2 regions of the Cytobacillus mangrovibacter genome follow, and region 1 is predicted to be linked to the other one. Evidence: predicted binding sites of a transcription regulator. Region 1 holds the regulator's gene; the other holds the start of a gene.
What was found. The regulator Rex, encoded in region 1, represses fermentation and respiration genes when NADH is low (regulators of the CRP and FNR family bind a similar motif). The targets are predictions, from matches to a motif close to TTGTGAAATATTTCACAA.
Positions count from the first base shown of each region.

Region 2: a site for Rex is predicted at 1,626-1,643, ahead of ric (iron-sulfur cluster repair di-iron protein). Genes of this name have one in related genera too.

Region 1 covers NZ_JBIACJ010000016.1:54,158-58,535, forward strand. Annotated here, with positions in the region: gene groES (co-chaperone GroES) at 1-256, opposite strand, end outside; gene ACFYKT_RS19890 (CPBP family intramembrane glutamic endopeptidase) at 527-1,258, shown strand; gene ACFYKT_RS19895 (YdiK family protein) at 1,255-1,461, shown strand; gene ACFYKT_RS19900 (redox-sensing transcriptional repressor Rex) at 1,495-2,151, opposite strand; gene moaC (cyclic pyranopterin monophosphate synthase MoaC) at 2,178-2,666, opposite strand; gene ACFYKT_RS19910 (ABC-F family ATP-binding cassette domain-containing protein) at 2,812-4,378, shown strand, end outside.
Region 2 covers NZ_JBIACJ010000003.1:371,146-375,523, reverse strand. Annotated here, with positions in the region: gene mobB (molybdopterin-guanine dinucleotide biosynthesis protein B) at 1-276, opposite strand, end outside; gene ACFYKT_RS08240 (molybdopterin molybdotransferase MoeA) at 264-1,529, opposite strand; gene ric (iron-sulfur cluster repair di-iron protein) at 1,772-2,467, shown strand; gene moaA (GTP 3',8-cyclase MoaA) at 2,699-3,715, opposite strand; gene ACFYKT_RS08225 (TIGR04053 family radical SAM/SPASM domain-containing protein) at 4,024-4,378, opposite strand, start outside.

The DNA of each region.
Region 1 (4,378 bases):
CGCGTAGGATTAAGTATTCTTTGCCTTCGAATTTAACTTCTGTTCCAGCATATTTTGAGAAGATAATGCGGTCGCCGTTAGCAACTTCAAGGGCTACACGCTCACCATTCTCAAGAACGCGGCCTGTACCAACAGCTACAACTTTACCTTCTTGAGGCTTTTCTTTAGCAGTGTCCGGCAAAACGATGCCGCTTGCAGTTTTTTCTTCAGTTTCAACAAGCTCGATAATAATTCGATCACCTAGTGGTTTTAACAAGTGAAACAACCTCCTCAATATATATGTAATATTATTTATTAGCACTCTATCTGTCTGAGTGCTAACACAATTATTATATTAAAGAATATGAATTCTATTTGCAAGAGTGAAGCTCAACTTTTTTGTAAAAAATATTCATGAAAGCTTCTAAATGTATATTGCTATAATAATTAAAATTGGTACTGAAAGCTTCTAATTGAAACATAAACCCTATTATGAGTAAAATAGATGTATATGAACTTGACCAACTTTTACTAAGGAGACAAGATATTGAAAAAGGAATACTGGATTATTCTTATTACTTATATTGCCATGCAATTTTCGAGTATCATTGGAGTTCCACTGCTCGTCTATGCAGGCGATTTGATGGGTAAAAATCTTGAAGATATGCAAATACTTGCGGTAGCCTATTGGATCGTTATTAGCTTCACCATTACAATAATCATCACCTTAGCACTATTGCGAAAAGAGATGAAGTCAGTCCGAGAGCTAAGAGATGCATCATCCATCTCTTCTTCTATCGCTTGGGCAATTGGCGGAGTTTTTCTAGCCTTTTTTGCCCAAACTATTGCAGCAAACATTGAAAACCTGCTTGGAATTGAAATGGGATCTGAAAATACACAAGATATCATGATGCTAATCCAAACTTTCCCAGCCGTTATCATTGTCAGCTCAATCATTGGACCTATACTTGAAGAAATAGTTTTTCGAAAGATCATTTTTGGCGCACTTCATAAACGGTTTAATTTCTTCTTATCTGCTTTATTCAGTTCAATTATTTTTTCACTGGCACATACAGAGGTTGAGCATACCCTTTTATATTCAGCTATGGGCTTTACATTTGCTTTCCTTTATGTCAAAACAAAAAGGATTATCGTTCCTATCTTTGCTCATGTATCCATGAATACATTTGTTGTGATAATCCAATTAAATCAGGACAAAATTGAAAACTGGCTAAAGGAAATGGAGAAACTTCAAGCCTTTATTGGAGGATTACTATGAGAAGAACACCACTTTTTTCTGGCATTATTTACATCATCCTTGGACTCCTTTTTACTTATTTAGCTACTCAAAACATCCAAAGGGAAAATGGCTGGGGCCTATTCACAGTCTTTCTCATTATTATTGCTACCTTTGACCTTGGAAGTGGCCTCCGTATGGTTGCCTTTCATTTCAAGTGGCAAAAGGAACTAAAAAATAAATGAGCCTCCGTATTGGGGCTCATTTTTTATATGCTTTTACTCTTCTTTTTCATCCACAGTCGGATAATGCTTTAAAAAATAGATAAGTGATTGAAGCTCGACAGCTAGGTCAATATGATGAATCCGAATCGTAGACGGAACCGATAATCGGGCTGGGGTGAAATTCAATATTCCATTTACACTCCCCTGAACAATCCGATCGGCAATCGATTGGGCTGCAATGGCGGGAACAGTTAATATCGCTACTTGAATATTATGTTCCTTAATGATCTTCTCCAGATCATCCATATGATAAACCGGGACATCTCCAATGGTTGTGCCGACTTTATTCTTGTCTACATCAAAAGCTACTTCTATTTTTGTATTATTATTTTTGAGAAAATTGTAGTTTAAAAAGGCTGTACCTAGATTTCCTACACCAATAAGCGCTACCTTTGTCAGCTCATCCTGATCCAAAGTCTTCCGAAAAAAGGTCAGAAGATAATTGACATTGTATCCATATCCCTTTTTCCCTAATGCACCAAAGTAGGAGAAATCCCTGCGGATGGTTGCAGAATCAACCTTTACTGCCTCACTTAGCTCTGCAGATGAAACCCTCTGTTTGCCAGAAGAATGTAAATTTTTCAGGAAACGGTAGTACAAAGGGAGCCTTTTTGCAGTTGCTTGCGGAATTTTCACTGTTTCATTCGACATTTTTCATCCACTCTCCCGAAGTTCCATTATATCGTATCTCTTTTATAGTCCCCATTTTTGCCGCCAGTTTTTTCAACTAGATAGGTTTTTCCTATTATCATTCCTTTATCGACTGCTTTACACATATCATAGACAGTTAAGGAGCAAACAGATGCAGCTGTTAGCGCTTCCATCTCTACCCCAGTATTTCCCTTTGTTTTAACAGATGCAGTTATTAACAAAATATATTCCTCTTGATCTATTTTCCAAGAGAAGGAAATATCCACTCCTGTCAGTGGAATTGGATGACACATCGGGATTATTTCCCATGTTTTCTTACATGCCATCACTCCAGCAACCTGAGCAACTGCTAGAACATCTCCCTTTTTCATTTTATTTGAAGTAATTTTTTCGTATATTTCTTTGTTTACGGTAATACTTGAATGAGCAATTGCGGTCCGAACAGTTTCAGGCTTATCACTAACATCGACCATTTTCGCTCTTCCTTCTTGATTAAAATGAGTAAAATCCGTCATATAGAAACACCTCTCAACAAAATGATACACTATTTTTATCCATTTGTATGTACTTTGTGCAATCCTACACTTTCACATAATCATCCATTATTGCCCATCATATATGAATGGGTTACACTTACTCTATACTATAGAGGTGAAGAGAATGATTTTATTACAAGTAAACCAGTTAAACAAAAATTTTGGTGCTGATCCTATTTTATCGAATATAAAGCTAGAAGTACAAACGAGAGACCGAATTGCCCTTGTTGGTCGAAATGGAGCTGGAAAGTCCACGCTGTTAAAGATCATCGCTGGACAAATATCTTATGATTCCGGTGATATTATTAAACCAAAAGACGTAAGAATTGGCTATCTTGCTCAAAATACTGGCTTAGAGTCTGATCGATCCATTTGGGATGAAATGTTGACTGTATTCGAGCATCTTCAAAATCAGGAAAGAGAAATACGCTCGCTAGAGAAACGTATGTCTGACCCAGATGCATTAAGGAATCAGCAAGAATACGAGAGGATTCTATCGGAATATGACAGACGCCAAGTCCAATTTAAAGAAGAAGGCGGTTATCAGTATGAATCAGATATCCGTTCAGTCCTCCATGGATTAAATTTCCATTCTTTCAGTTATGATACGAAAATATCTACTTTAAGCGGCGGACAGAAAACAAGGCTCGCTCTTGGTAAGCTCTTATTAACAAAACCTGATATTTTAATTTTGGACGAGCCTACCAATCATTTAGACATTGATACATTAACATGGTTAGAGCAATACCTGCAGGGATATGATGGAGCCATTCTAATCGTCTCTCATGATCGATATTTTCTAGATAAAGTCGTTTCACAGGTTTACGAGTTGTCCAGACTTTACATCCGTAAATATACTGGAAATTACAGCGCTTATCTTGATCAAAAAGCAGCAAACTTTGAACACGAAATGAAGGAATATGAAAAACAGCAGGAGGAAGTGGCAAAGCTTCAAGATTTTATTCAGCGCAACCTTACACGTGCCTCCACGACGAAAAGAGCTCAAAGCCGAAGAAAACAGCTTGAAAAAATGGAAATGATCGATCGGCCGCTAGGGGATGAAAAATCAGCCTCTTTCGGATTCCAAATTGATAGGCAATCAGGGAATGAAGTGTTGAAGGCTAATTCTATTGCGATTGGTTACCGTGAGGAAGAGATTTCAAACAATATTTCCTTTCGGATCACAAGAGGAGAAAGCATTGCTCTTGTCGGACCAAATGGTGTTGGGAAATCAACATTATTAAAAACAATTATTGACAGATTTTCTCCAATTGCCGGTCATTTTCAGCATGGGTCAAATGTTTTCATCGGATACTATGATCAGGAACAGGCTGAGCTTTCATCGAATAAACGTGTTTTAAATGAACTATGGGATGAATTTCCCTTAAAGCCCGAAAAGGATATCCGGACAGTGTTAGGAAATTTCCTCTTTTCCGGTGATGATGTATTAAAGAATGTCTCCACTTTAAGCGGGGGAGAAAAGGCTAGGCTAGCACTAGCTAAGTTAATGATGCAAAGAGCTAATTTCTTAATTCTGGACGAGCCTACAAACCATCTTGATTTAGATAGTAAAGAGATATTAGAAAACGCACTGATCCATTATCCTGGGACCATTCTTTTCGTCTCTCATGACCGCTACTTTATTAACCGGATTACAACAAAGGTCATTGAGCTTAGCAAAGAAGGCACTA
Region 2 (4,378 bases), on a different contig from region 1:
CATTTGCTCTTCAAGTGACCAGCTGTCTTTCTCTGCTTGAAGAAGAATTCGTCCTTCTCCTTCGACTAATGAGACAAAGGCACCTGCAGACAGATGCTGACTGGAATCTTTCTGTTCTACTAAATCTGGCTTGCCACCATGCCCATGATGTTTAATGGTGGCAACTTTAAATTTTTTCACAGAAAGATTTTCAATAATCTTCTTTATCACAGTTGTTTTTCCGCTATTTTGATAACCAACTATTTGAAATAGGATGGGCTTATTTACCACGGCCACTCACTGCCATCAAAATCCTCGAGCATTAATACAGCCACTTCCGATCCTGCCTCGAACCCTCTCGTTCCTCCTGGTAAAATCATTAGTGAATTAGCACCCGCTAGGCTCATAACGATATTAGACTTATCCACACCGCTTGGAGATGCGACTAATTGACCATCAGAAACAGTTAGAGCACTTCTGACGAAACGAGTAAAAGGATTAGCCTTCAAAAAGTCCACATCTAGAATGGCTTTTTCTTTTCGAAGATGCGGCTTCTCCGAAAAGAGCATTCTTCTAATAATCGGTCTACTAAATAATTCAAATCCAACATAGCAAGCAGATGGATTTCCTGATAAACCGAATAATAGTTTCCCTTCAAATTGAGCAACGGTAGTCACGCTGCCAGGACGCATGGCCACTTTATTAAACAATACTTCCGCTTGCATTTTTTCATAGATAGCTGGTAAATAATCGAAATCCCCTACAGATACTCCACCCGTTGTAATTAACATATCTACTTGTCCAAGTGCATTTTTCACTGCCTCATAGCAAGTTTCAAATTCATCAGGAAGCTGTCCGAAATATTGTACTTCAGCACCTGCTCGTTCAATTTGAGCTGCGATCATATAGGAGTTACTGTTTCTGATCTTCCCTGGAACTAATGCATCATGTACATCCAACAGTTCTGTACCAGTCGCGTATAGCCCAACGATCGGCTTTTTAGCTACTGGAATATTTGCATAGCCAAATGTTGCAAGCATCGCTTGAATACCAGGATTGATCTTTATTCCCTTTTTAATTAAAATATCTCCTTCTTTCGCATCTTCACCCCTAAATGATACATTGTCACCTGACTTATAAGAACGTTTAATGGACATATAATTTTTGCCATCTTTTTCAAATGCTTTTGCCAATTCAAGCATGACAACCGCATCGCACTCTTCTGGCATTTGTGCTCCTGTCATGATTCTCACTGCCTGGAAAGGTCCTACCTTTTTCGTTGTCACCATTCCTGCACCAATATGATCGACTACTTCAAATTCAACTATATTGGTTTGTGAAGCTTCTTTCGTATCTATTGTCCGGACAGCAAAGCCATCATATGGAGCACGATCGAAATGAGGGACATCACTCGTTGCCGTTAGATCTTCCGACAAATATCTTCCATAGCTTTCCTGTATCGGGACATATTCTGTTTGTCCATCCAATTGATACTGCATAACCCGTTGAACTGCCTCACCAACAGGGATCGGTGTTCTTCTCTCTATCATTCTGATCAGCTCCTCTTAAGAAAAAACATAGTGAATTGCCAGTTCTATTAAATACTGCCTCCATCCTTATATTATAGATCTGCTATTAGGGATTCAACATGAAAAACATCACAAACTACTTTATCTAATGGATTATTTCCAAAAAAGTTCAAAAGTGTGATGAGTGTCACCCAGTCATCTGTTCATATCCGTTATGCTTGATCTGTAAATAAAGATCGAACACATAAGGAGGATATGGAAAAATGAATATGCCTTTTTCTGAATCAACATTAGTTAAGGATATGGTGAATGAACAACCAAAAACTAGCGATGTTTTTAAACGTTATCGTATAGATTTCTGCTGTGGCGGTAATATACCTTTAAGTAAAGCAGCCTCTGATTTATCAATTGATATGGAAAAATTAATGGCTGATTTAAATGAAGTTTATATCAAGGAAGAAAAGAATACAGTAGATATGGCTGTTTGGACTGACAGCAGTTCTGAAGATATTATTAAATATATCAGCGAACACTTCCATGCTGGGACATTAGATGAGCTTGCACAACTAAGCCCATATGTGACTAAAGTATCAAAAGTTCACGGTGACAGCCACCCAGAACTATTAAAGGTTTACGAATTATTTTATGAGTTCAAAAAGGAAATGATCGAGCACACTGCAAAAGAAGAAGAGGTTGTTTTCCCAATGCTTCTAAAATTGCAGGATCCTTCCCTAGAAAATCGTCAAGAAATTATTGACTACATTACAGAGCTTGAAAAAGAACATGACCATGTAGGAGAAATCCTAAGACAAATAAGAGAAGTTACATCTGATTATGAACTTCCATTCGATGCTTGCGGAACGTATACTCTAGTTTACAAACGCCTTGAAGCACTAGAAGGATTCACTTTCATGCATGTTCACCATGAAAATAATATTCTATTCCCTAGATTTATTTAAGATCTTTAACATTACAAATGCGGAAGCGCCTTGATCACCCCCGACAAGCACAAGACGATCCTCACAGAAAGGTGTCCTTTACCTTTTTGGGAGGATTGGCTTGTGACCTCGAGGGGGTAGGCGCTGGAGCTGGATGCAGACAAACTTGTCGCAAAGTTATCCACAACATCTAAATTTATAATTTCCTAGATATAACAAACCCCCTGTCAGTATTGACAGGGGGTTTCTTCTTCATCCACCAATATAAGACATTTCAATCTTTTTGCGATTTTTTGCACTTTCTTCTGTCCGCTCATCTGAATAGCGATCTTTTCTAGCGCCCCAAATATTTGTAATGCGATCAGCTATTTCTTCATCTGTTACGTTCTTACGCATAAACTCTTTAATATCATGGCCTTCCCCATTAAACAAACAGGTGAAAATCTGACCATTCGCAGATAATCGTGAACGAGTACAGCTTGAACAGAATGATTCAGACACAGATGGAATAAATCCAACATCCACATTTGTTCCATCATATCGATATCGCTTAGCAACCTCACCAAAATAATCTGGATCAACAGGCTCTAATAAATAATGTTCTTTAAGCAACTCATAGATTTCCTTTTTTGTTATAACATCATCCATTTTCCAGCCATTTGTGCTGCCAACATCCATATATTCAATAAAACGAAGCTGCAGTCCCTGTTCCTTACAAAACGTCGCCATTGGAACAATCTCTGAATCATTTAACCCTTTTTTCACGACCATATTGATCTTCACACCAAGGCCAGCATCCTGTGCCGCTTTAATTCCAGTTAGAATGACATCTACTCCGACGCCTCTGCCGTTTATCTTACCAAATAGCTCACTATTTAACGTATCTAAACTAACGTTTACCCGTAATAAGCCTGCTTCTTTTAATTCCTTTGCATACTTCGGAAGTAATACCCCATTTGTTGTTAACCCGATATCTTTTAAACCTTCTATTGCTGAAAGCTTCTTAACTAGAGTCGGCAAATCCTTGCGAAGCAGCGGCTCACCGCCAGTAAGTCTAATCTTTTCCACGCCAAGACTCACAAATATTCTAGCAACTCGTTCAATTTCTTCGTAAGTTAATAATTCACTTTTCGGTAAAAAAGCAAAATCTGGTCCAAATTTCTCTGCAGGCATACAATACGTACAGCGGAAATTACAGCGATCAATAACTGAAATACGCAAATCTCTTAACGGTCTATTTAATTGATCCTTAATCAATCTTTTTTCCATTTTATCAACTCCAATTAAGAGTGATCTAATCTCTTATTTAAATATCTTATCATATGTTACTAAGAGGAACTGTATACAAACTCACAATAATGTGAAATTAGATTTACCTCTATATTATACATTATGAATACTATTTACTTCTCATTACACCATATAAGTACCCATATGTTAATAGACAAAATCAAACTTTCATGATGTTGTCACTATTTCCATTGTATTAAAGTTTCCTTATAGGTTTATTTATTCATATTAAAGAAAGTGCAGCCTTAGAACAAGACTGCACTTTTTGGAAACAAAAGCAATAAAGTTTATTTATTTGCTGCTTCTTTCTTTCTTAATGCTTTTGGAATATAGACACAGAATGGTTCACTTTCCATATAATCACCAGTCATTGCGTATGCTCTTGAACGTGAACCTCCGCAAACATATCTAAATTCACAAACACCGCATTTCCCTTTATATTTATCTGGATTTCTTAAATCTTTAAAGATCGGTGAATCTCGATAAATTTCTCCAATAGATTGTTCTCTAACATTCCCTGCCTTTACAGGAAGCAGCCCACTTGGGTAAACATCTCCAATATGAGAAATAAAGACAAATCCATTTCCATCATTTACCCCTTTTGGTGCTCTTCCTAGACCATCGATAGAACCTGTTAATCCT